DNA from 4 places in the Komagataeibacter medellinensis NBRC 3288 genome. Region 3 is predicted to be linked to each of the others. Evidence: riboswitches for the same ligand, from Rfam matches in the RefSeq annotation. Region 3 holds a riboswitch; each other region holds the start of a gene.
What was found. Region 3 has a riboswitch for cobalamin ahead of GLX_RS08380 (carbohydrate porin). Riboswitches for the same ligand answer to the same signal wherever they lie in the genome.
Positions count from the first base shown of each region.

Region 1: linked by a shared signal. The riboswitch ahead of GLX_RS15240 (TonB-dependent receptor plug domain-containing protein) and the one ahead of GLX_RS08380 (carbohydrate porin) in region 3 are both predicted to bind cobalamin.
Region 2: linked by a shared signal. The riboswitch ahead of GLX_RS10420 (DUF1636 family protein) and the one ahead of GLX_RS08380 (carbohydrate porin) in region 3 are both predicted to bind cobalamin.
Region 4: linked by a shared signal. The riboswitch ahead of GLX_RS15275 (carbohydrate porin) and the one ahead of GLX_RS08380 (carbohydrate porin) in region 3 are both predicted to bind cobalamin.

Region 1 is NC_016037.1:140,743-148,091, forward strand. Features, by position in the region: gene GLX_RS15225 (ABC transporter ATP-binding protein) at 1-669, opposite strand, end outside; gene GLX_RS15230 (FecCD family ABC transporter permease) at 666-1,652, opposite strand; gene GLX_RS15235 (ABC transporter substrate-binding protein) at 1,670-2,509, opposite strand; gene GLX_RS15240 (TonB-dependent receptor plug domain-containing protein) at 2,511-4,610, opposite strand; cobalamin riboswitch at 4,730-4,948, opposite strand; gene GLX_RS19065 (DUF6925 family protein) at 5,046-6,017, shown strand; gene GLX_RS15250 (cobyric acid synthase) at 6,022-7,349, shown strand, end outside.
Region 2 is NC_016027.1:2,227,197-2,234,545, forward strand. Features, by position in the region: gene cobN (cobaltochelatase subunit CobN) at 1-1,854, opposite strand, end outside; gene cobW (cobalamin biosynthesis protein CobW) at 1,985-3,031, opposite strand; gene GLX_RS10420 (DUF1636 family protein) at 3,037-3,441, opposite strand; cobalamin riboswitch at 3,605-3,838, opposite strand; gene GLX_RS10425 (histidine phosphatase family protein) at 3,907-4,443, opposite strand; gene GLX_RS10430 (CbtB domain-containing protein) at 4,612-4,836, shown strand; gene acuI (acrylyl-CoA reductase (NADPH)) at 5,004-5,984, opposite strand; gene GLX_RS10440 (nitroreductase family protein) at 6,314-7,174, shown strand; gene GLX_RS10445 (branched-chain amino acid aminotransferase) at 7,317-7,349, shown strand, end outside.
Region 3 is NC_016027.1:1,798,088-1,805,436, reverse strand. Features, by position in the region: gene GLX_RS08390 (peptide deformylase) at 1-134, opposite strand, end outside; gene GLX_RS08385 (hypothetical protein) at 148-780, opposite strand; gene GLX_RS08380 (carbohydrate porin) at 950-2,593, opposite strand; cobalamin riboswitch at 2,745-2,937, opposite strand; gene GLX_RS08375 (ribokinase) at 2,964-3,908, opposite strand; gene GLX_RS08370 (23S rRNA (adenine(2030)-N(6))-methyltransferase RlmJ) at 3,988-4,839, opposite strand; gene GLX_RS08365 (glycerophosphodiester phosphodiesterase family protein) at 5,061-6,164, opposite strand; gene GLX_RS08360 (TonB-dependent receptor) at 6,177-7,349, opposite strand, start outside.
Region 4 is NC_016037.1:149,832-157,180, forward strand. Features, by position in the region: one part of gene GLX_RS15265 (IS3-like element ISGxy1 family transposase) at 1-135, shown strand, start outside; gene GLX_RS17680 (Rieske (2Fe-2S) protein) at 194-421, opposite strand; gene GLX_RS15270 (uroporphyrinogen decarboxylase/cobalamine-independent methonine synthase family protein) at 443-1,171, opposite strand; cobalamin riboswitch at 1,483-1,716, opposite strand; gene GLX_RS15275 (carbohydrate porin) at 1,865-3,502, opposite strand; cobalamin riboswitch at 3,659-3,890, opposite strand; gene GLX_RS15280 (CbtB domain-containing protein) at 4,220-4,432, shown strand; gene GLX_RS15285 (CbtA family protein) at 4,449-5,228, shown strand; gene GLX_RS17685 (DUF1826 domain-containing protein) at 5,743-6,330, opposite strand; gene zigA (zinc metallochaperone GTPase ZigA) at 6,399-7,349, shown strand, end outside.

The sequences.
Region 1 (7,349 bases), on a different replicon from region 3:
CTGCAGGGCCGGGCCATGGCGGATGACGGCGCCATCATCCATCAGCACCAGTTCATCGCAGAAACGGGTCGCCAGAACCAGATCATGCAGCACGACGACGATCCCCTTTCCCTGCCCTGCCTGCTGGCGGAAAAGCTGCATCATGGATAGGGCATGCGCCGGGTCGAGTGCAGCGATCGGCTCGTCCGCCAGTATGACCGGCGTATCGGTCGCCAGCGCACGCGCCAGATTCATGCGAGCCCGCTCCCCGCCTGACAGGTGGCTGGCCGGACGGGTGCACAGGTCCTGCAAGCCGGTGACATCAAGGGCGTGGCCCACCGCCGGGTGACGGACGGCATGATCGCCCGCCTGCCCATGCGGCAGGCGTCCGAGCGCGACCAGCGCACGCACCGGCATGGGTGGCGGCGTCCCCCCATCCTGCGGAATGAAAGCAAGCTGTCGGGCACGCAGCGCGGGTGGGATCTGGCTCATGTCGCGATCAAGAAGCCGGACATCCCCACAGTCGGGAGTCTCCAGCCCCGTCAGCAGACGCATGAAGGTGCTTTTGCCTGCGCCGTTCGGCCCGACCAGGCCAATGACCCGCCCCTTCGCAAGAGTCAGTGACGCGGCCGAAACAACAGCCCGATCCCCGCGCCGGAGCGACACGTCGCGTGCCTGGAGCAGGATCATGACACGGTTCTTTTCAGCATAATGACGCGGGCGAAGAAGATTGGAGCCCCGACAAGCGCGGTCAGCACGCCCAGTTGCAGTTCAGGCCCGACCGCCACCAGACGTACCACCATATCCGCCAGCAGCAGCAGCAGACTTCCCCCCAGAAATGACGGCAAGAGCAACCGCGACGGCTGGAATCCCACAAGCGGCCGCAACAGATGCGGCACCACCAGTCCCACAAAGCCGATCGCTCCTGAAACCGCCACGCATGAGCCCACGGCCAGCGCCGCGCCCAGCACGATACGCGTCTGGACGCCGCGCGGGCCATGCAGCTGGAAGCCAAGGCTTGCGGCCACATCCTCCCCCAATGTCAGCGCATCCAGCGCACGCCCCGCGGACAGCATGAGCAGCGTGCCACACACCACACCCGGCAAGCAGATCCAGACATGGGTAAAGGTCCGGTCCGTCAACGACCCCATGAGCCAGTGCATGATCTCGAATGACGCATAGGGGCTGGGCACAAGGTTCAGCACCAGTGCTGTCAGGGCTGCGGCAAAACTGCTGAGTGCAGCCCCCGCCAACAGCAACACCAGCGTGCCACCACGTCCCACCAGTCCCATCAGCACGGCCGCCGCACACAGCGCCCCCGTCAGCCCACCCAGCGGCAGGGCCGCGATGGACACCTGCATGAGGCCGGTATAGAACACGCTGACCGCCCCAAGTGCCGCTCCACCTGATACCCCCAGGATGCCGGGATCGGCCAGCGGATTGCGTAGATAGCCCTGCAGAACCGCCCCCGACAGGCCAAGCGTCCCGCCCACCAGGATGGCCAGCAGGGTACGCGGCAGGCGCAGGCGCTCCACAATGATCGCGCCTGCGGTATGCCGCCCGGCCAGCAGGTCCTCCAGTGCATGTGAAAACATGATGCGGGTTTCTCCCCACATGAGCGAGGTAACAAACAGCCCCATGACACCAGCCAGAAGCATGACGTTCAGCAGCATGGTTTGATGGGCAGGTTTCATGGGGCGGACATTTCAAGGTTGTGCCGTGCGTTACGCAGCATGACGACACTATCCAGTGTCTGTGGCAGGCCACACAACCAAAGCCGTGCGGGCAGATCCAGATGATGCGGCCCGGCAAAGGCCTGCTTCAACGCCGGGTGATCCAGCATGGACTGTGCAAGGGACGTTCCCTTCCCCGAACGGTCAAGGATCAGGAGATCGGGTGGCCGTGCAATCAGCAGTTCCATGGAAAAACGGGAAGATGACTGGTGCCCCATGATCGTTGCGTAATTACGAAAGCCGGCATGGGCAAGGACATCATCCGGAAGCGAGCCCTTATGGGTGACAAAGCCGTTGGCAGCATAGACGGCCGCCGTAGGATCGGTGGCACTGCGCTCGACTGAAAGGGAGGCCAGGCGCGTGGCAAAGGCCATAGCCAGTTGCTGCCCACGCTCAGGAACGCCGATGGCGTTGGCGACCGTCATGATCTGGACCGGAATATCCGTCAGGGATTTGGCGGGTGGCAGGGCTACAACCTGTGCGCCCCCTTCCCGCCCCGCCTGCATCGCGACGGCCGCGGTATAGATGCCACCCAGCACGACATCGGGATGGGATGCCACGATGCTTTCCGCCGTGGGTCGCAATACGGGAGCCTGTCGTGCCTGTTCGCACAGCACCGCGCTCCAGCAATCCCGGGCGAGCGGCGTAATACCGACGATCTGGCCCGGTTCGGCCAGCAGCAGCAACAACTGGTCGGTGCAGAGATTAAGCGAAGCCACGCGCGGGAGAGCCCATGCCGGTGCCAACGGGACACAGGCAAGGAAACCCGCCATCATCCCTGCGACCACGCTTTTCATGTCAATAATTCAGCATGAAGCCGCCATAACCGGCGCGACCAGGCTGCAGATAGCCGATGGGGTCCTCGAACTGGCGGTTCAGCAGGTTGTCGGCGCGGGCATAGACGGAAACGTAGCGGTTGATTTTGTAATTGGCAGCCACGTCGATGGTGAAATAACCATGCCCCTTGGCGCATGTGCTGCAGGACTCGCTGCCAATAACCGGCAGATCACGCCAGCCACTAGTATACAGGATATTGCCCGAAAAGGTCAGGTCGCGAATGGGGGTCCATGTCGTATTGAAATTGAACTTGTGCTGGGGACGGCGTTGCAACTGGACGTCGTTCGTCTCATCCCGGGCGTGGGTCCAGGTATAGCTCAGGTTAAATTCCAGATTGCTCAGCGCCTTCCAGTTCAGGAAGGCTTCCACACCATACATCCGCGCCTTCGCCACATTGGCGTATGAGTAGTTGTAGTCATATGATGAATCAATCGAAAGCGAGGACTGGATCAGGTTCCTGACCCGGTTGTCATACCAGGTTGCGCCGAAATTCAGACGGTCATGCAGCAGTTTCTGCTCAACACCCGCGTCATAGCCGATCAACTGTTCCGCCTTCAGGTTGGGATTGCCCTTTTCCGAATAACCCACACCCACCTGATTTGCGAATAACTGATACAGCGAAGGACCATGAAAACCGGAACCGGCGCTGGCCTTGATGATGGTTCCGGTGCCCGGCACATGGATTGCCGGGGCCACGCGCCATGTCACGTGGTTGCCGTAGCGCGAATTGGCATCATAGCGAATATTGGCCGCACCATACAGAATATGGTTCCAGTTCCCCTGATACTGCCCGTAACCTGCGGTCGTATCCATGCTGGCGGATGTATCGTATCCGCTGTCCCACATGCTTGAGGCCGTATGGCTGGTATTGAACGTATCATGGAAATGTTCGGCACCGATCAGAAGCTGGCCATACTGCTTGAAATTGAACGTGCCGTGCCAGTCCACCTTAAGTCGGCTGGAACGGTAATAATCCGGGTCTGGATTGACCGGGCTGCCGTAACTCGTGCCCGTCTCCGTCCAGCGGTTGCGGTTGGTCATGTAGCCAAGGCCAAGCACCTGATCAAAAAGCCCGTGAAAGGAAACCAGATGGGCCGTCCCGCGCACGATGGCCTCGTTCTGGTTGTTCTGTTCCCGCACACCCTTATCACCATACAGATTTTCACTTTGCAGGTCATACAGAGAGTAGGAATGATAATTGCTCTGTATCAGCCGTGCGGTCAGGCCAAGATCGAAATTATGGGTGACGTCATAACCCAGCCTGATATTGACGCCACGGTTGTCATTCCGGTTGCCTTCATGCCGCTGCTGCCGGTTGGCCCCATAATAACGCTCGATATAGGAAGGGATATTGTTGAACCCGTCCATCCGGTAATGGGAGAATTCTACATTATAATGAAAACGTCCCTTGCTGCCGCGTGCGCCAAAGGTCTGATTGAAGGTACCATACCCACCGCCTTCGATACGGACAAACGGCTTGAAACGGCCCTGCCCCTGTGCCGTGGTAATGTCGATAACCCCCGCCATGGCGTCGGCGCCGTACAGGCCGCTCTGAGGCCCACGCAGTATCTCGATCCGGCCCATGCCGTCGGTTACAAACTGACCGGCATCGAACATGCCATTGGTGGAACTTCCGTCATTGATGTCCATGCCATCCAGGCGGACCTTGACCTCGTTGGAATTATTACCACGCATGAAAATGGATGACGTGCCCCCTGGGCCGCCTGTCTGGACCACGTTCAGGCCCGGTTGGCGTGCCAGAATATCCGTCAGGCTGCGCCGCTGCTGGGTCTGGATCTGCTTTTCCGTGATGATGGTCATGCTGGTGCCGATATCATCGGTGGAGGTCGGCCGACGGGCGGCACTGACGCTGATCAGTTCGGGAAGACCCGTATCCCCCAACGAAACAACGGCTTTCGATTTTTTATTCTCGATGACGTACTGGTTGGCGGACTGTTTTTGCGGCGCGTGCTGTCTGACTGAATCATCGGCACGCGCCACTACAACCCCCATGGTCATCAACGTGGTGGAAGCAATCAGCAGATTACGGAATAGGATCATCTGGTTCAGGTCTCGCGGTCACATCATCGTTGCCACGAGAGCGCGCTGCCACAGGATTTCCGATCTGCACGGAATCCTGTAACACCACACCGTCAGGACACCCCGCCCGACAGTTCCCGGTCGCAACCATCATGACGGCAGGTCTCCTGGCTCACGGCGTAGCGTCCTGCACAACCTTCCCGGAAAACCGCGGTTTCCAGTGGCCCGGATCATGACATCCGGTAATGCAAGGACAGACCGTTTACAGTTGCGGGGGCAGCCGGAGCATTGGATCGCAATCCGCACTCTGTTCCCTTTTCATCCCCCCGAAAGGGGACACCGTCGGAACGATTCTGATCGGATGGGGTGTTCTTGTCAACCCGCATTCAATCTTTCAGTATCCTGTCAGGATTGCTGTTATTTTCAGCCTGATTGATGAATCACAGGATATTTCCGATGAAACGTATCACGCCCTCCATGCTGACTTCACTGGCGCTGGATCTCCGTAACGGCTGGAGCATTGGAACATTTGGTGCGATCGGCGAATTCCATCATGTTCCGGATGATAGGGTCTGCCTCACCCCATGTCCTGACGGGTTGGAGATCGTCACCCAACGCGGTGCCATACGCATTAGTCCCAGCGAACCCTTGCATGCCCTTGCGTGGGACTCTCTCGTCGGAAAAGGCAGACGCTGGCGGCATAGCATGGCGTTATGCGGCCCGTTACAACTGACCGCGAAGCATACCCTGAAGGTTCTGGGAAAGGATGCGGACGCTGTCCGACCAGAGGATCGTGATGCGTGGCTGATTGATCTTGGAATTGGCGTGGGCCGGGTCCGGATGTGCGTAAGGACAGAAAATGCCCGCCTGGTCGAAGCCCTTGCTGTTGACACGGATGACCCATTGGCCGTCGTCACAGCAGCATTTGCGCTTCTGATGGAAGTCCAGCCCCACAGGGTCATGCTTTCACCTGCTGGCAGACTGGAGGTCTACCAACCCGTTCCCGCACCTGATGGAGACTCTCCGCTCGGCGCCCATACCCACCTGCTGCCAAAACTGGTGAGGTTGAAACGACCCTGCTCCGCCCTCGATCCCATTCCGGAAGGCTGGCAGCCTTTCCTGACACTTCATCCGGCGGCACCGTTCCGACCGTCCGATGATGATTCCCATGATTATGACCGGCTTGCCGATCTATCCTTTCTGCCGTTGCTTGAGGAATTCGGCATGGAGGAAGACCTGCAGGTTTCAGGCACATTCCAGGCCCATGTTCGTCAACATGGAACACCGGAAAATCTGAAAATACCCGCTACAAGACGTGGTCGCGCGCGCATGCATATCGAACTGCTTCGCATGGCAGCCTGGGGTCACGAAGGCATGGAGCGATTTGTGCCTGCCGACACGATCAAGAGCGCTACGGACTGCGGCTGATTCCATGACAGCGATCATGTTGCAGGGCACGGGATCCGATGTCGGAAAGTCCGTTTTGACGGCAGGTTTATGCCGGGTTTTCGCTAACCGTGGCCTGACGGTCCGGCCTTTCAAGCCCCAGAATATGTCGAACAATGCCGCCGTGACGGTAGATGGAGGTGAAATCGGTCGGGCGCAGGCACTTCAGGCGCAGGCCTGCCGTATTGCCCCTTCCACCCTTATGAATCCGGTCCTTCTGAAACCGGAAAGTGATCATACAGCGCAGGTTATCGTCCGTGGACGCGCAAAAGGACACCTGCACGCTTCGAGTTTTATCGGTGGCCGGGCCGCATTCCTGCCCGAGGTTCTGACCGCCTTCAGGACATTATGTAGCCAATCCGATCTCGTGATTGTCGAGGGCGCGGGCAGCCCGGCGGAAATCAATCTACGTCAGGGCGACATCGCCAATATGGGCTTTGCCAGAGCCGCGAATGTTCCGGTCGTCATGATCGGCGATATAGACCGGGGCGGCGTTATCGCGTCACTCGCCGGTACCCATGCTGTTCTTGATCCAGATGACCGTGAGTTGATCAAGGGATTCATCGTTAATCGCCTCCGGGGAGACGCCAGCATTTTCCAATCTGGGTATGACTTCATAGAAAAGTTTACCGGCTGGAAGGGGCTTGGCGTTCTTCCTTGGATAGACAGTATACGTGAACTGCCTTCTGAAGACAGTATTCCTGAAGATGTTGACTGTTCCGCGGCCTCACGGATCGAGATAGCCGTCCCCCTTATGCCCCGCATTGCCAATTTCGATGATCTTGATGCGCTGGAAGGTGAAACGCATGTAAAGATCACACGGATCCGGCCCGGGCAGCCCCTTCCCGCGTCCGCGCATGTCGTGTTCCTTCCTGGTAGCAAGGCGACAATAGCAGACCTGCAATTTTTCAGGCGGCAGGGATGGGATATTGATCTGGCGGGACACGTCAGGCGGGGTGGATATGTATTCGGTCTCTGCGGTGGCTATCAGATGCTGGGACAGACCATAAATGATCCCGACGGAATAGAAGGGAACCCGACCACGATACCAGGACTTGGACTTCTGGAGGTTGATACCGTTCTGACCCGTGACAAGCAGATCAACCAGACTTCAGGCATGACGCTTTCCGATAGCGCGCGATTCAGTGGCTACGAAATTCATTGTGGGGAAACAGTTCGATCACATCACCGGGTCATGCCCCTAATCAGATGCGACGACGGACGGTTGGACGGAGCAATAAGCCCGGACGGTCGTATTGCAGGCTGCTATGTGCACCGTCTGTTTGACATGACTGGCCAACGCGCGGCATGGCT
Region 2 (7,349 bases), 430 kb from region 3:
CCTACGGTCCAGCCCGTCGGCTGCGGCATATTCATCAATCAGGCGCTCCAGTTCGCCCGTGTCATGGCCTGCATGGCCCGCCGCCATGATGGGGGGGGTCAGGTGCCCGATGGTTACAGCCCCCAACCTGCGGCGCGCGGCGGCTGCCTCGCCGGGGTTATTGACGATGAAGGGGTAGATGACCGGCATCCCGCCCACCAGAACCGAAGGCCAGCAGGTGACTGACGGGGCCGCCGCCTTGCCGGGCAGCCATTCCAGTGTGCCATGCGTGCCCAGATGCACCATGGCATCCAGTCCCAGCCCATGCTGCAACCACAGGTAGAAGGCGACATAGGCATGGCGTGGCGGTGTGTCGGGATCATGGTAGCCGCCATGGCGGTCGGTGGTCGTGCCACGGTCGGGTTGCAGCGCCAGTACGATCTGGCCCAGTTGCACATGACGCAGGTGAAACCGGCCATCGGCGCAGGCCGGATCATTCTCCGGTGCACCCCAGCACGCTTCAAGCGTGACCTGGAGTGCGGCAGGCAGGGCGGCCAGCCAGCCCCGATAGGTGGAAACCGATATAAAGGGCCGCGCTGGCGCACGGGCCAGTGCGTGGGCCAGTCCGTCCGCCGTGGGCAGAGGGGCGTGGCCCGTATCGTAGCCCGCACTATCCAGCAGGCGCATGATGTGCTCAAGGCTTGCAAAACTGTCCAGCCCCACCGCATGGGCTGCCTGCCCGGTGGGCGCACCCTGCGCGCCGGGATAATCGGACAGCACGATGCCTACCCGCCGCGCGGGAGCCGGTTTATGGCCCAGCCGTGCCCAGCCTGCCGCGCGCGCACAGGTCATGTCGATGCCCGGCGCATGGGGTACATGGCGCGCGGGCAGGCCGGGTGTGGTTTCTTCCTTGAAGGAAATGGGGAAGGCGGGAATCCGCCCGTCCAGTTCGGGTAGCACGACCTGCATGGCAAGGTCGGCCTGCGACAGGCCGCGCAGGCTGTCACGCCACAGGTTATGGGCAATGCCGGGCTGCTGCACCTGCAGTACCGGCACGCCCGCAAGGTCGAGCGGGGAGGCGTTATCCACCCCCGCGCGGGCGGAAAAAAAGGTGGCGTTGATGATGACATCTGGCGGTGCCGCCGCAAGGCGGGCAGTCAGGATACGCACGGATGCCGCATCCTTGAGCGAGGTCACGTATAAAAGATCCGCCCCCATGCCGTAGCGGGCCAGAGTATCAGCCAGCGCCATGATGGGGTCGATATCCGCCGCCAGCAGGTGCGCGCGGTAGAACACCACCAGCGCGCGCAGCGGCAGGGCTGCATCCGCCACCTGTAGCAGGCCCGCAGGCGGCAGGGGTTCGGGCGGCGTGTTCTCATCCGGCCCACACCCGGCCAGATGTGCCATCAGGCGCAGGGCGGTGGCGGTATTGGTTGTCCCGCCCGCGCGCAGCAGCGCGTCAAGGCGTGCGCGGATGGGTTCCGTCACGGTAGAAAGCCGGGCAAGGCGTGGGTCATCGCGCCCGTCACCCGCCACAAAGGCCAGTGGAATGCGGGCCTGCTGGCAGGCGCGTGCCAGTTCTTCCGCCCCGTAGCGCCAGTATTCCAGGCCCCCCAGCAGCCGCACCACCACGCAACGCGACTCCATGATGGTATCGGCCACATACAGGTCGATGGACATGGGGTGCAGCAGGCATGAGAGGTTGGCGCTGCGCAGGCTGGCGGCGGGCGCATCCTCTGCCGTATGTGCGGCGTCCAGGCACAGCAGGTCACTGTCGGAGAAAGACAGGAACACGATATCGGCCGGGGCATGCCCCAGGTCCTGCGCCTGATCGCCGTCATCCAGCGTGCGGATTTCGCGTGCCAGCAGATGCATGGTGCCCGCTCCGTTCCCGTGAAATCATAAAAAAGTTTTTGGTGAAGATTTTTTCCCAAAAAGCTTCGAAGAACGCCGCCTTTTAAAGAAAAGGCGGCGCCCAAGAACTTTTATCAGTTTGCCTTGGATACTACGCCAGCATGCGCGCAATCGCAGCTTGGTCCAGCCCCTTCTGACCAATGACCACAAGGTTGCCGCCGCGCGGACCAGCCTTGGGTACGGGCTGGTCAAACTGGTGGCGGAAGCGGCCGCCCACGCCCTGCACCGCCAGTCGCATGGGCTTGCCCGCAACCGTGGCGTAGCCCTTCATGCGCAGGATGTCGTGCTGTTCGGCTACGGTTTTCAGCCGGTTGATGAATTCCTCTACGCTGGCCTGTTCGGTAATGGGCAGCACGAAGCTCTCGAAATCATCATGCTCGTGCTCGCCCCCTTCCGCATCGTGGTGGGAAGGGCGGGCATCAAGGTCATCCTCCGCCGCCGCATCCAGGCCGAGCAGGATGGCGGGATCAACCTGCCCGTCGGTCGCACGCACCACCTTGACCGCGCGCGGGATCTCGGCACGGATCGCGGCTTCCACCGCATCGGCCTGCGTGGCGGTCATGAGGTCGGTCTTGTTCAACACTACCAGATCGGCGCACAGCAGCTGGTCCTCGTACACCTCGGCCAACGGGTTATCGTGGTCGAGCGAGGGGTCGGCGGCCTGCTGGCGGGCCACTTCCTCGGGGTCATCGGCAAAGCGCCCGGCGGCAACGGCGGGGCCGTCCACCACGGTCACCACGCCATCCACCGTCATGCGCGTGCGGATGGTGGGCCAGCCGAACGCCTTGAGCAGCGGCTTGGGCAGGGCAAGACCCGAAGTCTCGATCACGATATGGTCGGGCGGTGCATCACGGTCCAGCAGCGCTTCCATGGTAGGCAGGAAATCGTCCGCCACCGTGCAGCATAGGCAGCCATTGGTCAGTTCCACAATGTCCTCGTCCCGGCAGCCTTCCACGCCGCAGGCGCGCAGCGTGTCGCCATCAATGCCAAGCGTGCCGAATTCATTGACCACAATGGCAATGCGCTGGCCTTTGGCGTTGGCCAGCACATGGCGCAGTAGCGTGGTCTTGCCGGCACCCAGAAAGCCGGTGATGACGGTAACGGGTACCCGTGCACGGGCGGTGGAGGAAGAGGTCATGGCGATCAGGCTCCAGAAAAAAGCGATGCGGGAAAGCGGCCGCGTACCATGTCCGACAGGCTGGCGGGCCTGCGCGATGGCATGACGGTGCCGCTGCGCGCGGCAGCATAGGCGGTGATGTAGGTCAGCAGGTCTTCTGCTTTTTCAGGGCCAAGATTGGCCAGCAGCCAGCCCCACTTGCCGGGGCTGGCGACCACGGCGGTGCAGCCTGCATCGCACGCGGCAAGGCAGGAGACCTCATGGATGACGACCTGCGGGCTGTCATGGGCCAGCGCCACCAGCGCATCATGCAACTGCCGCCCCTGCGGGTTGTCGGATGCGGGCAGCCCCCGGCGGCACGTAACACAGACATGCAGATGGACGGGTGGCGGGTTACCCGGTGTGGATATCGTCTGTGGAAGCGTGATCATATGGCGACGTGCCCTCTGTGCGGCCTGCCGCGTGGGCTGGCCTGGTGGCGGGGTGCACGGTTGCGGCCCCGCCCGCGAAGCCGCGTGGCGGTGGCCCGTCGCGTGCCGGGCACCCCGCCAGCCATGCGATCCAGATATCGGTCCTGTTTCCGGCGACCCGTAGCGGGAACCGGGAAGGATGGCAGGTCTCCTGGCTTGTGGCGGAGGGTGGAGTCTCGACTTTCCGGCGGCCTTCCCGGCGCCACCTTGCGGCGCGCACCAGTGACACTGCCAGCCCCATGGCGGGCCGGGCCGGAAAACAGCCACTTACAGTTGCGGGGGCAGCGACGGATTTGCCTGTCGGGCGCACCGTCTTCCCTATTCTCCCCAATGGGGAACCATCGTCTGGCTGGATTAGACGATTGGCCCCCGCGCTGTCAAAGACAAGGCAGCATGGCGTGACATGTCCTGCCATCATGCTAGTCCTCAGTGCAGGGGCGCGCCCACCACCGCCACGCGCCAGCGTGCGTGCCGGGTCAGTCTGGTGTGGCTGAGCGGGGCGATATCCAGCCGCGACAGCATGGTCCCGTTCCCGCCCAGTGCCGCTACCACAATGGCGCGGATCACTGTCGTATCGGCCAGAACGCACAGCCGGGTGGGGGAGACGGGCAGGGCGGCAAGCCAGGCCTGCATATGCGCCAGATGGGCTGCCCTGTTCTGTCCGCCCGGCGGAGCGAAGTCAGGGTCAGCCACCCAGCGGGCAAGCTCGGCAGGGGGCAGGTCTTTCAGTGCCATACCCCCCCATGTTCCCATGTCCATGCCGTTCACGCCCGTATCGGGCCGCACGACGGGGGATGGGCAGGTCAGGACGAGGGCAGGTGGTACGAAGACCAGTTGTGCCTCTGACATGGCGCGCCTGATTGCGGGGGGCAGGGGCGGCGGGCCATCATATGGGCTGGGAAAATGGCCTCGGCGCAGGCTGTCGGGTACCGGCAGGGCAAGACAGGTCAGGATCTGGTTCATGATATGCGGACCTGCGTGGCGCGAAGGGGTGGACCCCGCAAGGGAGTGATTGACCTTTCATGCCAATTTTGGAAACATGGCGCCAGATCCGGGATACGGGGACAGGTGTGCGCGCCAGGTTCCATGCATACTGCTCCGGGTTGTGCGTGATCCATGGAGTTTTCCGGTATGAGCCAAGATACATCCGTCCTGTCCAGCACGGGCATTGCAGCGCCGCAGGTTTCCATCCCGGTGCGAGACCTGTTGCCGTGGGGTGTGTTCGGCCTGGTACTGGCCTCGCTGCTGATCTATTTCGTTGGTGCGGAGCAGGGCGCGACCTCGCTCATCTCCGGCCATTACGTGCATGAATTCGTGCATGACGGCCGTCACCTGCTGGGCTTCCCCTGCCACTAGAGCGCGTCCTGTTTGAATGCGTGCATTCAAACAGGTGAAGATATTCGTAAGAATAATAAACCGGAGCATTTTCACCGAAGCGGTTTTCGCTGGAAATGCCTCGGCGCTCCATTGCCTGCCAGATTGCAGAAAGCGGCATTCCCCTGCGGGCGTGCCGCTTTTTACGTTCAGGCGATGGTGATGACCGTGCGCCCCCGGATGTGACCGGCCAGGATGCGCGGGGCGGTTACAATGGCATCATTCAGTGGCGCGTCGTGCAGCATGCTGTCCAGCCGGGTCGGGTCCACATCACGCGCCAGCCGGGCCCATGCCGCCATGCGGCGCGGGCGCGGGCACATGACACTGTCGATTCCCTGTAGTCGCACATTGCGCAGGATGAAGGGGGCCACGGTCAGCGGCAGGTTCATGCCGCCTGCCAGCCCGCAGGCCGCAACCGTACCCCCGTGCCGGATGGAGGCGCACATGGTGGCCAGTGCCTCACCCCCCACCACATCGATTCCCCCCGCCCAGCGCGCCGTCTCCAGTGCCTTGCCGGTTGGGCTTAGCGTATCGCGCGGCAGGATTTCGGTAGCCCCCAGGCTGGTCAGGTAGGCATGCAACTGTGGCCTGCCGGTTACGACCACCACTTCATAGCCAAGCTGGGCCAGCAGCATGATGGCCATGCCGCCCACGCCCCCACCCGCACCATTGACGATGATGGGGCCTGAGGCAGGCGTTACCCCGCCATCTTCCAGCGCCATCACGCACAGCATGGCAGTAAAGCCTGCCGTGCCGATTCCCATCGCCTGCCGTGCGGACAGGTTGCCGGGCCGGGGCAGCAGCCACCGCCCCGGCAGCCGCGCCATGCCCGCAAGGCCGCCCCAATGGCTTTCCCCTAATCCCCATCCGGTGGCGATGACCTGATCGCCGGGTTGGTAGACGGGATCATCCGAATGCACCACCTGCCCCGCAAGGTCGATGCCCGGCACCATGGGGAAGCGCCGTACCACCGGTGTGCCACGGGTTATGGCCATGGCATCCTTATAGTTCAGGCTGGAATGGCTGACCTGCACGCTTACGTCGCCTTCGGGCAGGGTATCAGGTGCGATCTGTTCCAGCCGGGTGGTGACCACGCCTTCGGCGCGGCGGATCATGAGGGCCTCGAACATGCTGGCAGGCTCCTTCGGTCAGGGGGAAAGAATGGCTCGTATCGGCCTTCTGCGTGGTGATTTCATGCATGATTTAGGTCTGTTTTCCTATAGCTGGCGGGGTGACTTCGCATGAACGTGAAGGGAGGGAATAGGAAAGATTATTGTTATGGAAGGAACTTTAAAAAGACCTGTTGGTCTTTTTTTGTGTGGGCGCCTGCTTGTCGGTCCCTGTGTGGTCGCGTGGCGGAATGTGCAGGGCAGGTGTGATGTTTCGCCTGCTTTTCGGGTGCGGGGTGGTGTGGTCTGCTTCCCTGTCCGCCACCGTTGTGCAGGCAGGAGGCATGCCAATGTCCGATGTTACCGTTTCTTCCTTTCCCGCCCTGTCATCCATGAATGCCCTGTGGCAGGCCCGTTACGGCACCCGGCCGCCCACGCCGCCCCTGCCCGAAAGCCCGGTGGCGCGGAGTCTGATGGCGCATCGCTCGGTGCGTGCCTTCAGCCCCACCGCATTGCCCGAAGGTGTGCTGGAAGCTGCCGTGGCGGCCGCGCAGTCGGCCTCCACCGCGTGCAACATGCAGGCATGGAGCGTGGTTGCCGTGCAGGATGAGCAAAAGCGCGCGCGGATTGCCGAACTGGCGGGCGAACAGGCGTTCATCGCGCAGGCACCGCTTTTTCTGGCATGGGTGGCTGACCTGTCGCGGCTGGAGCAGGTGGGGCGCGCCCAGGATTGCGCCCTGCCGGGACTGGACATGCTCGATACGTTCGTGACCAGCGTGATCGATACGGCTCTGGCCGCCCAGAACGCGGCCGCCGCCCTTGAATCCTACGGGTTGGGAATCGTGTATGTGGGGGCGGTGCGCAACCAGCCCGAAGCCATTGCGACCGAACTGGGCCTGCCGCCGCGCGCGCTTGCGGTGTGTGGCATGAGTGTTGGCTATCCAGACCGCAACCATCCCACAAGCATCAGGCCGCGCCTGCCGCAGCATGTCGTGTTGCACCGGGAGCGGTATGACGCACAACCGTCGGTCCCCGCCGATATCGCGGCCTATGACGAGCGTGTGCGCGCAGCCCGCGCCAGTCAGGACCAGCCGGCGCGCAGTTGGAGCGAAAGCGTGCTGGCGCGGCTGGGTAATGCTGCCGCCCTGCATGGCCGCGAACACCTGCCCCAGGCCCTGCGGGCCATGGGTTTCAGGCTGGATCAGGCATGAAATACAGCTCTGCCCCGCCTGTGCGGGGTTGACCGGCGGAATGTTCTGGTGAACTTCATGCTTGTACTGCCCGCGGCTGAATGCGGGCAGGAGTGCGCTTTGAGGAGCGTGCCCGCGCCATGATGAAAGAGAAATAAAGGCTATGGACAGCGCCACTTCCCTTCCCTTCACGCTT
Region 3 (7,349 bases):
ATGCCCGGTGCGGCGTGCATTGTCTCCAGCAGATCACGCGCCAGTCGAGCGGTCTGTGTGCTGGTTGCATCAACCGGTGTGGCCACCTGCTGCAGGCAGGCATGCGGGTAGCGGATGATCGGCAGGATGGCCATTGTGTGGGTCCGTTCAGTACAGGAAGGGACCGTTATCGTCCGGGCTGACGTTGGTGTAGTAGGGAATATAGAAATTCATGCCAAACGGGCTGTAGGTATGGTCCACGCCAGATACGGGGCGGATGGGCTTCACCTTATGCTCGTCCAGGCAGTCGTACAGCGTCTCGCGCAGGTGTTGGGTGTCTTTGTCCGACTTTGGTGCGCCGAAAAACAGGTCATGCGCGTAAGGTTTGCACGCCTGTGGCGTGTGGTCGTAATAGGTGGCGTAGCGTTCCTGCCTGTTCTTGCTGATATCGGCATCGGATACCCACTGGTGGCTGGCGGCAGTGGTTGTCCATATTTCCTTCCAGTCCGTGCGCATGTTGGGCAGGCGGGCAACGGCCACGCCATCCTGCCGGGTGCCGTCCTGGCGCACCAGCGTACCATGGCAGGACATGACCTGCATGTGGTCGTTGTAGACAGCACTTTTTATCGTGCCGTTCTCGAAGCGCCGGGCGGGGGAGGTGCTGGTCGTGCCCTGGTTGGCAATGGCCACGATGGCGGTGTCTACGGCTGGTTGCTGGCAGTAATTCACCATGGGGCGGGGCGTATGCTGCGCGCAGGCGGCCATACCAAGCGGAAGACATAAAGCTACAAGACGGCGCAACGCTCTTATCCTTTTTTTATGGTGCGGTACAGGGTGGCTTCCCATGCCCGTTTCACCCGGGGTACAGGAGGGGGTTGGCTCCCACAATGATATAAATTTTCAATCCGGGTCTGTGCTTTTGTCTTCTCTTGCCTGTTGGCTGGTATGGGGGTGTGTGTGGCGTGCGCCCTTAAAATGTCAGGCTGGTATGCAGGCCGAATATGGCTTCATTCCCCACGCGACGCCGTCGGGTCCAGTCGGGCGTTCCGCCCGAAGGGTGCCAGACGTACTGGAAGTCAGGCTGCATCACCATCCACGGCGTGACCTGAGCCTGATAGGTCAGTTCCAGGTGGTTTTCATTGCCCTGCACAAGCGTCTGCCTGTCTCGATCAAATTGCCGCAGGCCAGAACTGGCGCGACCGATGCCCCAGCCCAGACCGATCGTATCGTTGTTACGCCCCCTGAACGGCGCCTTCAGGTTCAGTCCTGCGTCAATGGCGAAGCTGATCTGGTTACGATCGCCGCCATTACCGGTGGCGCGCACGAACACACCCACCGAGCGGGCGGATGTTAACGAGGGCCGCCAGATCATCTGGTCAATGATGCCGTAGACCATCCAGTTACCCCGGTCCCAGCGCGGGGTCAGGTCGCTTTCGGTGCTGGCGGGATTGACCGAGGCCGCACCCAGTGAGCCACCATTGCGGTTGTAGCGGTAGTCGGCGAACTTCGCGGTATCATAGAACCCGCCCAGCTTGTACACGCCCGGCAGGCCGGGGTTCTTGGTCACGTTGGACATGTCGGCAGGCTGGGGGTTGAGCGCGTATTGCAGTTCGGTCATCAGCAGCGCCCCGGTGTTCATGTTGAAATTGGTACCGTTGGCGCCATCATAGGTCTGGCTGGTGGGGTCGGAATTGTAACCGCTGAGTGACCCGGTGGCCTGCTGGATGGGGGTGGAATTGTAACGGTTGCCCGGCGGGTTGTCGTCCGCTGCCGCAAACATGAAGGTGAACTTCTCGCTGGGCCGGTAGCGGATACGGATGGCGGGGGATGACAGCGGCCAGGACGGGCCGCCGCCATACAGGTTGACCGATGGCGCCATGGGCCAGCCGAAATTGGCGTTGAGGTAAAGCGAGGCGTAATCGCTGATCAGGAATTCGGTATCGAGATCCTGCTGCCCCACCTTTACATCCAGCTTGCCGCCAAGGAAGGACTGCTGGTACCACAGTTCGAACAGGCGGGTGGAGTGGTCGGCCTCGAACCCACTTATGGGGTTGAAGTTGGCCAGGTGGTCCTGCGAGATCGAGCGCCCGTGTATCTGCAGGGCGCTGACATTGAACAGGCCACCCTTCAGCCCGAACAGCTTTTCGGTATCGACGGTAAGTGTTGGCATGGTCACGCCATCATAGGACGGGCCGGTACCCGAGCCTGCCGCGCCATCATTACCCGAAGCCGAACCGCCAGTGCCGTTGCCCCACAGTTCATCGACTTCCTGGATGTCAAAACTGATGCCATGCCTGTACAGCCATGGCCGCGCGCCCCACATGTTGCCCAGCAGGTTGCCGCTGGTGTCCAGCCTGTCGCCATCATCGGCGGCGGCTTCGTGTGCTTTCTGCGCATCAGCCTGCGCGCGTTCGGAATCCCGCACGGTGGCGGGGTCGATCTGCTGGATCAGCGGTGTGGAATTGCCAAGGCGGGCGCGGTCATCGGCAATCTGGGTCGGGAGCGCCTGCGCACGGGCCGTGACCGTGCCTGTGCCGATCAGCGCACAGGACAGGAAAAGGGCGCGCGGCAGGATCACGCGCCGTTGCGGGTGAGGTATGGGAAAAATTTTCATGAAATGGAGACATCCCGTCAGGATGGGCCTGACCCCGGTGGGCCAGAAAGGGAATGACCCCGCAATGGAGCCAACACTGCTACGGGGTAACGGGCGTTCAGGTAATCTGAGGCATGGTCCGGTATCCATCTCCGGTCGATCCCGCCCGGCAATATCGCAAATAACAACGGCAGGTCTCCTGACTTGCGGGTCATGGTGCGCCTGCTGCAATGGATGACGCACTCTCCGCCTACAGTTGCGGGCATAGTTGCCGACTACACCCCCGGGTTTTCAAAAACCCAGCCAGGGCTTACGGCATTCCCTTTCTCACCCGCTTGCACGGGACCGTTGACTTCCGCCCCGAACCTAGAGTGTGTGCAGCCCGGCAAGATCATGGTACGGACTGGGTTGCCATGAGGGTCATGACTTCGTCCATGGTGGGGGCGGCCTGCGCGGCACCTGCCCGCGTGGTGGCCAGGGCACCGCACGCAGCGGCAATCCGTACGGCCTGCCCCAGCGGGTGACCCGTAACCAGCGCCGTGGCCAGGCCCGCGTTGAAGCAGTCGCCCGCCGCCACTGTATCGATGGCATGCACCCTGAAGGGGGGAACAAAACCCTGTGCATCGGGGGCGGAATAGACCACGCCCCGGTGCCCCAGCTTGATGATGGCGGTGCCCACGCCGCGCGCGTGCAGGATGCGTGCGGCGGCCAGGGCGGTTGTCTCATCCGTCGGTTCAATGCCGGTCAGGGCGGCGGTTTCACGCTCGTTAGGGGTGATGAGATCGGCCAGCGCGCAGAGTGCTTCGGGCAGGCCATCGGTGGGAACCGGCGCGGGATCCAGCATGACCGGTATGGCATGCGCCCGGGCGTGGCGGGCGATGGCCAGCATCAGCGTGGGGTCCATTTCCATCTGCATCATGACCAGCCCGGCCCCGTCCAGCGCGGGCAGGATATGGGCCAGGGATGCGTCGGTATGGGCCATGTTGGCCCCACCATCCACCAGGATCTGGTTCTGACCCGCCGCGTTGATGGTAATGAAGGCGCGCCCCGTGCCGCAGGTGGTATCTTCAAGCAGCCAGCGCGTGTTCACTCCGGCAGCCTCGAGTGTCGTACGCGCCATGTCAGCCAGCATGTCTTGGCCGGTCCACCCAGCCAGCGCCACCGTCTGTCCCAGCCTGGCGACCGCCATGGCCTGGTTGGCGCCCTTGCCACCCAGACCGGTGGAGGAAGAACGGACATGCATCGTCTCGCCTGGCTGGGCAAAGCGGGTGACATGCATGACAAAATCGATGTTGGTGCTGCCGATCACGGCAATATGGGTACATGGGCTGGACATGAGGAACCTGCAGGAGGACTGGAACGGATGACGGGTCCAATCATACCATCATCGGGTGTGATGGAGTAGGGTGGCCGCTTTATTCTGGCACGACCCATTCCACGCTGGCCTGTGCTTCACCATCGCCCAGATGACGGGCCAGCATGGCGGTTACGGCGCGCGCGGTGTGTTCAAACTGGAATGGTGGGTTGGCGATAAGAAGCCCGCTGCCGTTCAGTCGCGCAGGGTCAAGTGGCGGGCGCAGTGTCAGTTCGATGGCCAGCAGGTTGCGTTGGCCCGCATCCTTGAGCGTGTTGAGGAAGGCGCGCGTGGGCGCACGGTGCTTGATGGGGTACCATGCGGCAATCATGCCAGTGGCAAAGCGCCGCCGGGCCGTGATGATGGCCTGCGCCAGGCGATCGAACTCGCCGGGCTGTTCAAACGGCGGGTCCATGAGCACCAGCCCGCGCCTGGCGTGCCGGGGCGGCAGCAATGCGGTAATGGCCTCGTAGCCATCGCGGCCATGCACGGATACGGCGGGGTCGTGGCGGAACAGGCGTCTCAGGCTTTGCTGGTCCTGATGGTGAAGTTCACAGCAGGTCAGGCTGTCATCGGGGCGCAGCAGGCGGGCGGCAAGGACGGGAGAGCCGGGATAGAATAACTGGCCATCATGGGCTGCCATCACCGCCCGGACCATGTCCAGCCACTGCTGCAGGCACGGGGGTGTTGCCGGGTCGGTTGGCAGGGCCAGCAGGCGGCCGATGCCTTCGCGCCATTCACCTGTGGACTGGGCTTCCCGCCCCGAAAGGTCGTACAGTCCGATACCGGCATGCGTATCAAGGATGGAAAACGGCGAGGGCTTGCGGCGCAGCATGTCGATCAGCGCCACAAGCATGACGTGTTTCATGACATCGGCAAAATTGCCTGCATGATAGCTGTGTCTGTAATTCAATGTCCTGTTGCCCCGCAGCATGCCGGCCCCCATGGGGGTATCAGGCAGGAGTGTTACTGCAAGGCCATGCCTTTTTCCATGGGGGACGTGCCGCCCTGTGACGGGTGGAGCGTGCCCTGGGGCCGATCCTGTTCGAATGCGTGCATTCAGACAGGTGAGGATGCTCGTAAAAACAGCAGACTGGAGCATTTTCACCGAACCGGTTTTTTGGTGGATATTTCCTAACCGCGCAAGGCCGCGCGCCCGATAGCCGGGTCATCGGTAAAGAACCCGTCCAGTCCCATGTTCAGCATGCGCTGGATTTCGGCAATGGAGCCGCGTGGGTTGCGGGCATCATCGCCACGGTCATCGCGCAGTTGGGCGGGCAGGAAACGGTTTTCGGGCCGAAAGGTATAGGAATGGACCAGCAGCCCGGCCCGGTGTGCGTCATCAATCAGTGTGGTTGGCTCAAGCCATGCCCCGGTGGCGTCACGCGGAATGATGTCGGTATTGGATGGCCCGATCACATCGGCATACTGGCGTACGCCCGCCAGCCCTTCAGCGCTCATCAGGTCGCCGAAGGTCAGGGGGCGGGATGTGCCCAGCGTGTCGGGTACATGCTGCGTGCGTTCCCCCATCAGGAACATCAGGCGGGCCTGCGGGTTGATGGTCTGCACCCTGCCGTGCAGTGCGCGCAGGTTTGCGGTCTCGAAGGACTGTACTTCAAGCGGGCAGAAACGCGTGTATTCGTGGGCCGCGATCACGCGCAGGAATGTTTCTTCTGGTATGTGGCCCAACTTGTGGAAATGGGTGGAATTCTTGATCTCGGGTATCAGTCCGATCACGCGCCCGCGGGCTGCGGCTTCGGCTGCGACAAAATCGATGACTTCCTCAAAGGTCAGGATATCGAAATGCCCGTCATAACGGGTGTTGTGCGCGCGCACCGTGGGCAGGCGTTCTTTTGCGCGCAGGGTCTTGAGTTCAGCCAGGGTGAAGTCGGTGGTGAACCAGCCGGTCTCCTCCATGCCATCAATGGTCTGGGTGCGGCGGCGGGAGGCGAACTCGGCATGGGTTGCAACATCCGTCGTGGCGGCGATGTTGCTTTCATGGCGGGCGATCAGCACGCCATCACGGGTGGGCACCAGATCAGGCTCGATATAGTCGGCCCCGTCCATGATGGCGCGCGCATAGGCCGCCAGCGTGTGTTCAGGCCGAAGCGCCGAAGCGCCACGGTGTGCCATGAGCAGTGGCACCGGTGCCAGCGAAGGGGCCGCATGGGCATTGCGCGTAAGGAGCAGGCTCATGCCCATAAGAGTGCCTGTTATGGTCTGTCTGCGTGTTAGCATGAACCCGTATCCCTAGAAGCTGGCGCCAATGGTAAGAAAGAACATGCGCGGCGCAATGGGAAATGCGGAATACTGACCGCTGGCATAGGAGGTGCTGAGTGTGGACCACCCGCGCGTGCCGGTCAGGTTTGTGATGTTGCCCTGTACCTTGAGGCCCTGGACATGGGGAATGCCGCGAATGGTGTAACCTGCGTTGATGCTGAACAGGGCATAGGACTTGACGGAAAGGTCATTGGTATAGGTCGTGTACCGTTTGCCGATCACATCACCGATGAACTGGGCATAGAAATTGCCCCAGTTGGTGGAGGCTACGAATTTTTCTGTCCAGTTGGGAATGCCGACAACATTTTTCCCTGCGGTGGAAACCAGGGTGGTGCCGCTCATGTAATTGTCGTTATAGACCGATTTGTTATAGGACAGCGCATTATAGAATGAAAAATGCCGCCCGAACTGGGCCGTAAAGGAGAAATCCATACCATCGGTCGATACCGAGCCAACATTGGTCAGGACCGTGGCGCTGCCCACGATCGAGGCAATGGTGGGTGTGGACGAGACGGCCAGAAGGCGGTTTGAAAAGTGGACGTGGTAATATTCGATCTGCCCGCTGATATTGGTAAGGGGGCCGGCATTGAGGTGGCGGTTGGTACGGAACCCGGTCTCATAGGTCCAGGCGGTTTCAGGCTTGCCTTCCTTCTTGAACAGTTCAAAGGCTGACTGGCTGGTCATGCCCCACGGACTGGCGTTACCGTAACCTGTATCCTGGAATGAACGCATGTTTTCCTGGATGTTGGCGAACCACTGCTCATGCGGCGTAATGTTCCACAAGGCACCGAATGAAGGCAGGAACGGTTTTACGGTCGCGATCCGGCCACCGGGAATGGTCTGAGCCGATGCGGGAGATAGCGAACCCGGAAGCCCTGCTACCGGCAGGATGCCATTCGTATAGACCAGTTCGGACTTGAAGCCAGCGTTCAGATTGAAATTCTTGGTAATCTGCCAGCTGTCCTGAAGATGGGTAGTCCATGTATTGGTATAGAAGTAATTGGTATACTGATGGATCAGCGGATTGGACTGGCGGTCATAAGGTGTGGTCGGGCTGTTTATGTCAAATGCATACCAGCGACGGGCCTGTGTGTTGTTGTTGCGCTCGTACCAGCCACCCAGTTCAATATGGTGGTGTCCAAC
Region 4 (7,349 bases), on a different replicon from region 3:
AACGGGCAACGTCCCCATACGGCCCTGGCTGGACGAACGCCTGATGAGGCGTATCATGGCGCGCCGACGCCATCTGGTCCGGCGTTAACCCCGGACCAGATGGCCAACAGCAACGCCGTCAGAATGGCGGCATAACAACAACCGGGTATAGCTTATTCAAACCCAAAAACTGTCCGAACAGACGGGTCCACCTCTAGGTTCCGCTGACCACGCCACGACTGAGTGGTACCTGACGATGCGTACACCGGTCATCAAGTGCGAACACCAGCCCTGCCTCTGGACGGACAATGACAACCGGTCTGCTGCCGCAATAAACCCCGATTGCTTTTTGATGTCTCAGATCTGCACTGCGCAAAGCGGGATACCATTGTGCATTGTGGTCCGGATCAAAAGGTTGCAGTAGAGTATGTGTCATGCCCATGACAATTCCTCCAAAATCTTGTTAATGGACGAAGGTCGCCGCCACGCAAGCACGTTGAACCTTCGCCAAGTCTGAAAGTGTATTGTGAACCTCAGGCGGTAATTGCCTACCGTCCTTATTGGTGAAACGCATTGTCGTAGACGGTGTAATAATCACGCGCCTTCGTAGACATTCTGCACGGATCTTATCTATCCATCGCATCGCGCTATAGACATCCGTTGGAATCCGATTCAGGCCGTCCACAACTCCCAGAAGAAGGTCACAGCGCGGATTAAGATTAGAGAGCACCGATGGAAGTTCTGCGCCGCCGCGCACCATATCGATATGAAGGCCATTCATCGGCAATGACATGACGTGGGGCAGGTTACGCCAGAAGCCCCCTCCTCCCCCGACGAAGACGAGGGATAGTGCATGTCCGGATGCCACCTCTGCCATGCTCCGCCATGCCAGTTCCATCGCCGTCTGGCGTTCTTTCGACATCGGACCAGCCGTTGTGACAGGTTCCGTAATCTGAACCCAGAAACAGCCTGCCGTGGCGAGTTCGTGTAGAATCTCGATGTACACCGGAAGAAGCTTCAATAACAACAGGACAGGGTCCGTGCCGTCAGTCCGGTCACATGCGGCAAGAAAGCTCACTGGCCCTAGAAGCACAGGCACAGTCGCGATCCCGCGTTGCCATGCATCAACAAATGCATCGCGGACAGGATTGCTGCATAAGTGGAAGAACGTCTGATCTGTCAGTTCGGGCATGCGCTTCCTGCCGCACTGAGGAGCCTTCCCCACACCCACCATCTGTGCTGTCTGCCACACGCGATGCCAGTCATCCGGGCAGGAATTGGACGCTACATGCGAGACGCCTGTGCGCCGCTGCAAAGCGGTCAATGCGGGGGTATCAAAACCCGAGAGACCAAGCGTCCCGGTCAGTAGCATGAGGGTTCACCGCAGGTCTGCGCATCATCATGCCAGTTTGTAATTGTGGAAGTGCCGTGTCGTTCAGCGACAGGCAAGCCTATGCAGTGCTGCAAAGCCGTGCTCCTGCCTCCGGTTCATCCCGCCCGGCGGCCGTGAGATCGACAGTGGCAGGTCTCCTGGCTCACGGATTATCGCAGATCGTGTCTACCTTCCCGTTGCTGACACAACAGTGGCCCATTCCCCTCAGAAAATGGACGACACGACCCCATACCGCTTACAGTTGCGGGAGCAGCCACCGACTGGCTTCCGGGACGGACCCTGCCGAAGCGGAACGGTGTTCCCTTTTCATCCGTTTGCACGGAACCACTGACTATATAGAAGGCGAATATGCCACCACCTTCCACTTTTCAGCAATGTTTTCCTTTCAATGCTGATCAGACGGCCAAGTACACTCTACGTCTTATCATATTCATACGTTTTATATGATTTAACAATAATATAAATTAGTACTTTCTGTTCGTGTATTTATACTTAAAAAGTAATGCTGCTGTGCAGGCCGAAAATCGCTTCGTCACCTACGCGGCGCAAACCGGTCCAATCCGGCGCGCCGCCCGAAGGGTGCCATACGTACTGAAAATCAGGCTGCATGACCATCCACGGCGTAACCTGCGCCTGATAGGTCAGTTCAAGATGGTTTTCATTGCCCTGCACAAGCGTCTGACTGTCGCGGTCAAATTGCCGCAGGCCGGAACTGGCGCGACCAATGCCCCAGCCCAGACCGATCGTGTCGTTATCGCGCCCCTTAAACGGCGCCTTAAGATTCAGGCCGGCGTCAATAGCGAAGCTGATCTGGTTACGATCACCGCCATTACCCGTGGCGCGTACGAACACGCCCACCGAGCGGGCCGATGTGAGCGACGGCCGCCAGATCATCTGGTCGATGATACCATACACCATCCAGTTACCCCGGTCCCAGCGCGGGGTCAGGTCACTTTGTGGCGTGGCTGCGGTGGCGTTGGCCACGGCAGCTCCTAACGAACCGCCATTGCGGTTGTAACGATAGTCGGCGAACTTCGCGGTATCATAGAACCCGCCCAGCTTGTACACGCCCGGCAGGCCAGGATTCTTGGCCACGTTCGACATGTCGGCCGGCTGCGGGTTAAGCGCGTATTGCAGTTCGGTCATCAGCAGGGCACCGGTGCCCATGTTGAAATTGGTGCCGTTGGCGCCATCATAGGTCTGGCTGGTGGGATCGGAATTATAGCCGCTGATGGAGCCGGTAGCCTGCTGGATGGGGGTAGAATTATAGCGGTTACCCGGCGGATTGTCGTCCGCTGCGGCAAACATGAAGGTGAACTTCTCGCTCGGCCGGTAGCGGATCCGGATGGCGGGAGACGACAGCGGCCAGGACGGCCCGCCGCCGTACAGGTTGACCGAGGGCGCCATGGGCCAGCCGAAATTGGCGTTGAGGTAAAGCGAGGCGTAATCGCTGATCAGGAACTCGGTATCAAGATCCTGCTGGCCGATCTTTACGTCCAGCTTGCCGCCAAGGAAAGACTGCTGGTACCACAGTTCGAACAGGCGGGTGGAACGGTCAGCCTCAAATCCGCTGACAGGGTTGAAATTGGCCAGATGGTCCTGCGAGATCGAGCGCCCGCGTGTCTGCAGTGCGCTGACATTGAACAGCCCCCCCTTCAGCCCGAACAGTTTCTCGGTATCGACGGTCAGCGTGGGCATGGTTACACCGTCGTAGGACGGGCCGGTGCCTGATCCGCCTGCACCATCATTACCAGAAGCCGAACCGCCAGTCCCGTTGCCCCAGAGTTCATCGACTTCCTGGATGTCGAAGCTGATGCCGTGCTTGTACATCCATGACCGCGCGCCCCACATATTGCCTAGCAGGTTACCACTGGTGTCGAGTTTATCGTCACCAGCCGCCTTCTCCGCAGCATCGGCTTGCGCGCGCTCCGAATCACGTATGGTTGCTGGGTCGATCTGCTCAACCAGCGGAGTGGAGTTGCCAAGGCGCGCCCGATCTTCCTCGATCTGGGTCTGAGGAGCCTGAGCATAAGCGGCTGAGTATGCGAAGAGACTTCCTACCAGAGTGGAATTGATAAAAAGCACACGAGCCGAGCGTTGCGTATCGCCCGGAGAGTCAAGAAATGTCATGGAGGGAGCCTGTCGGGGAAGCGTCGGGAAAAGGAGCAACAATTCCGAATGCAGTCATTTCCCGACTGGGAAACAAACACGCATGCCGTCGCGACAGAGCGTCAAAGAAGAAAATGCATCACGCCTTGATCCGCCTCCGGCTCCACCCGCCCGGCGACATATCTGAACTCGACGGTAGGTCTCCTGACTCACGGGTCACCACGTTGCATCCGCCTTCCCAACCGAAGTCAGTGGCTGCTACCCAATCTGGTAGCTGAGGACACAATGCTCGCCGTCTACAGTTGCGGGGGCAGCTGTCGACTGAACTCCCGGGGAAATTGCCCCAGCCAGAGTTATACGACATTCCCTTTTCACCCGTTCGCACGGGACCGTCGACTTGATAGACAGTGTTATAAAATTCTTATCCCCAAAAAGGCAAGACAGGATAATTAGAGAAATCCCTTCCTGATGGATATTGACCGCCTGCGCTTCGGCGTTTCACCTGCGGCCGTGGTAGTTCATGTCAAATTATGTCAGGCTATACTCTTTTAGGAGTTTTAGATTAAGGGAGAGTAGATTATACCCCTGCAGGCCATAAACGCGGAAGCCGGTGAAATCCCGGCACGGTTGCGCCACTGTAAGCAGGTGTAGAACACAATTTTCTACCCGAAAGTCAGACCCGCGCATGGCTCCGTTCCGAGCGAAACAGGACGCATTTTTCCTGAGGAGTCGTATAAAATGTCTGATACTGCACTAGGTTCCCACGCTATCCCCTCTCCCGCGCCTATTCCCGTCAGGGAGATAGCGCCGTGGTTGGTTTTCGGCTTACTGATGCTGCTGGCCCTTTATTTTGTCGGCGCAGAAGAAGGTGCGACATCTATTATTCCTGGCATGTATGTGCACGAGTGGGTGCATGACAGTCGCCATCTTCTGGGTTTCCCCTGCCACTGACATGGAAAACAGAATGATGGTCCGCACCCTACTTATTCGCGGAATGCTCGTCGGTTTTTTGGCCGGCATTCTGGTATTCGGTTTCGCAAAAGTGTTTGGCGAACCTCAGGTGGATCATGCCATTGCATTTGAATCTGCCATGGACGAGGCTAAAGCCAAGGCAGATCTGGAGCGAGGCATCCATGATGTTGAAGAGCCGGAACTTGTAAGCCGGAAACTTCAAGCCAGTTACGGATTGCTCACAGGTGTAATGGTTTACTCGACAGCGTTTGGCGGCCTTTTCGCTCTTGTATTTTCTTATGCAAATGGGCGCATGAAAAGCACAGACTCTCGTGTTGTGTCTGTTCTGCTGGCGATAACCGGGATTATTGCAGTATATATGGTGCCAAGCATCAAGTATCCTGCCAACCCGCCATCTGTAGGAAACCCGGATACAATTGGCATGCGGACAGAATTGTATTTTATAATGATGCTGGTCTCCCTACTGGGGATGATCGCAGCCACAATGCTTCAGGGACGCTTACGTCAGCAATATAATGCATGGACATCAACTTATCTTGCAGGCGCGTGTTATATTCTGATTGTCTTTACAACAGGCGAGTTACTTCCTGCGGTTAATGAAGTCCCCTCTAATTTCCCTGCTGATTTGCTCTGGAATTTCAGGATTGATTCCTTAGGCATGCAGATCATCATGTGGACCACACTGGGTCTGGGTTTCGGTGCCTTTACTGAATATGCAAATCGAAACCGGTTTGGATATCGTAATGGCGCTAACATTCAGCTTAATGCCCATTAAAATGGCTTGAAGTTAAAAACGTGAGAACTGGCGTTGACTTGAAGTCACGCCAGATACTCAATGACAATTACGAGATTTTTCCGCGATATTTATGGGGAACTCGCCAATATCCATCACAACGTACTGTTTTCGGTTGCCGATTTCCCCATGCGCCAACAGGCGTAGGAAAGGGCGACAATCTCGCGACCAGATGGCGCCCTTCCCTTTTCTTTCCGCAAGCAGTCCAAAACCCGGCATTTGCCCTGACAAAACTACAGACTAATATTAAGCCCGACAATAATATCACGCGTCGCTGTTTCGTGCTTCAGTGTCATGGACACTATGCCCGCCACCTTCATATCGGCGCTACGCCACAGTTCATCGTTCCAAACAAAGGAGCGATCGGCCCATGCTGATACGATTTAACCATGACTCGGGCTGTCCATCACACCGACAGTTCGCCCTGCTGTCGGGTAAGAGCGTTGGCGATCATAGCCGAAAGCAACCTGAATGCTACGGCGTTAAGGCGTCATTGTCATCCCATGCCACACGCGTCCGGATGGTCAAGGGTCAGAAGCAGGCGCGTAACAGGAACCGGGAGATCCGAGATGGGCGGCGAACGGTGCAGTACTGCCCCTTTTGTCGACCAGCCGGGATATAACCGCCCTTTCAGAAGGGTGATCCAGCACGCTGGCGTATCATGGATGATCTCGCTGTCAGCATGTTTCCATTGAACCCCAGGGCCAGTGTAGGTGCACAGGAGGCGTAACGGAACATGGTCAACATGAAAGCGGCGGCAACTGTCGTGTCTGACCTTTTCCAGCCGGAAGCGGATTTCGGCCGTGCCCGACAGGCGCTGATAACGACAGGCAAGATTCAGGGCGTCGTCAGCAAGCGCCTGCGTGCCTGCCGGTAAGTGAGTCCGCAACTCGATTTCAAGAATTTCAATAGTGCCCCGACTGAGAAACAGGTCCGGGCCATGGGCATTCCACAATGCTGCGGCCTGCATGATCTCCTGCCCTGTGTGGCGCTCTTCCTGAACGATGAAACATTCACTTCTGTCAATGTCCTGGAACGGTGCCGGAATGACAGGGCGCTGACGGGTCGGGCAGGCCGGTCTCATGTCGAGGTCCTTTAGGGATTGTTATATTATAACGTACCATATAAGTTTGGTGGATCGCAACCGAATGAATGGTGTCCGTCATGCGCGAAAGACTTCCGGTAACGGTTCTTTCCGGCTTTCTGGGAGCCGGGAAGACGACGCTTCTCAACCATGTGCTCAATAACCGCGAAGGCCGGAAAGTCGCGGTGATTGTCAATGACATGAGCGACGTGAACATTGATGCCGATCTGGTGCGCGACGGCAGCGATCTGTCCCGAACAAATGAAACGCTGGTCGAGATGAGCAATGGCTGCATCTGCTGCACGCTGCGTGACGACCTGCTGCACGAAGTGCGGCGGCTCGCGGAAGAAGGCCGCTTCGATTACCTTCTGATTGAATCGACAGGGATTGCCGAACCACTTCCGGTTGCAGCGACATTCGAGTTTCGTGATGAAGCGGGCGAAAGCCTATCTGACATTGCGCGGCTCGATACGATGGTCACGGTAGTGGACGCCGTCAACCTGCTGCAGGATTACGCCTCGACGGACTTCCTGCGCGACCGGGGCGAGACGGCAGGCGAGGAGGATGACAGGGCACTGGTTGACCTGTTGGTCGAACAGATCGAATTTGCCGATGTGGTGGTGCTGAACAAGGTCTCGACCGCCACACCGGCGCAGCGCGAGGCCGCGCGGCAGGTCATTCAGGCTTTGAATGCCGATGCGGATATTATCGAAACCGATCAGGGCGTCGTGCCCTGCGCGCGCATTCTGGATACACACCGGTTCGATTATGACCGGGCCCATAAGCATCCACTATGGTACAAGGAACTGTTCGAATTCCATAACCATGTTCCCGAGACCGAGGAATATGGCATCCACACTTTCGTCTGGCGTGCCCGCCGCCCGCTGGTGCCGGAACGGTTCAAGGCCTTTATCGACTCTTCCTGGCCGGGCGTGATCCGGGCCAAGGGCCATTTCTGGCTGGCGACCCGCCCGCACTGGGTGGGCGAACTGGGGCAGGCCGGTGCACTGGTCCGCACG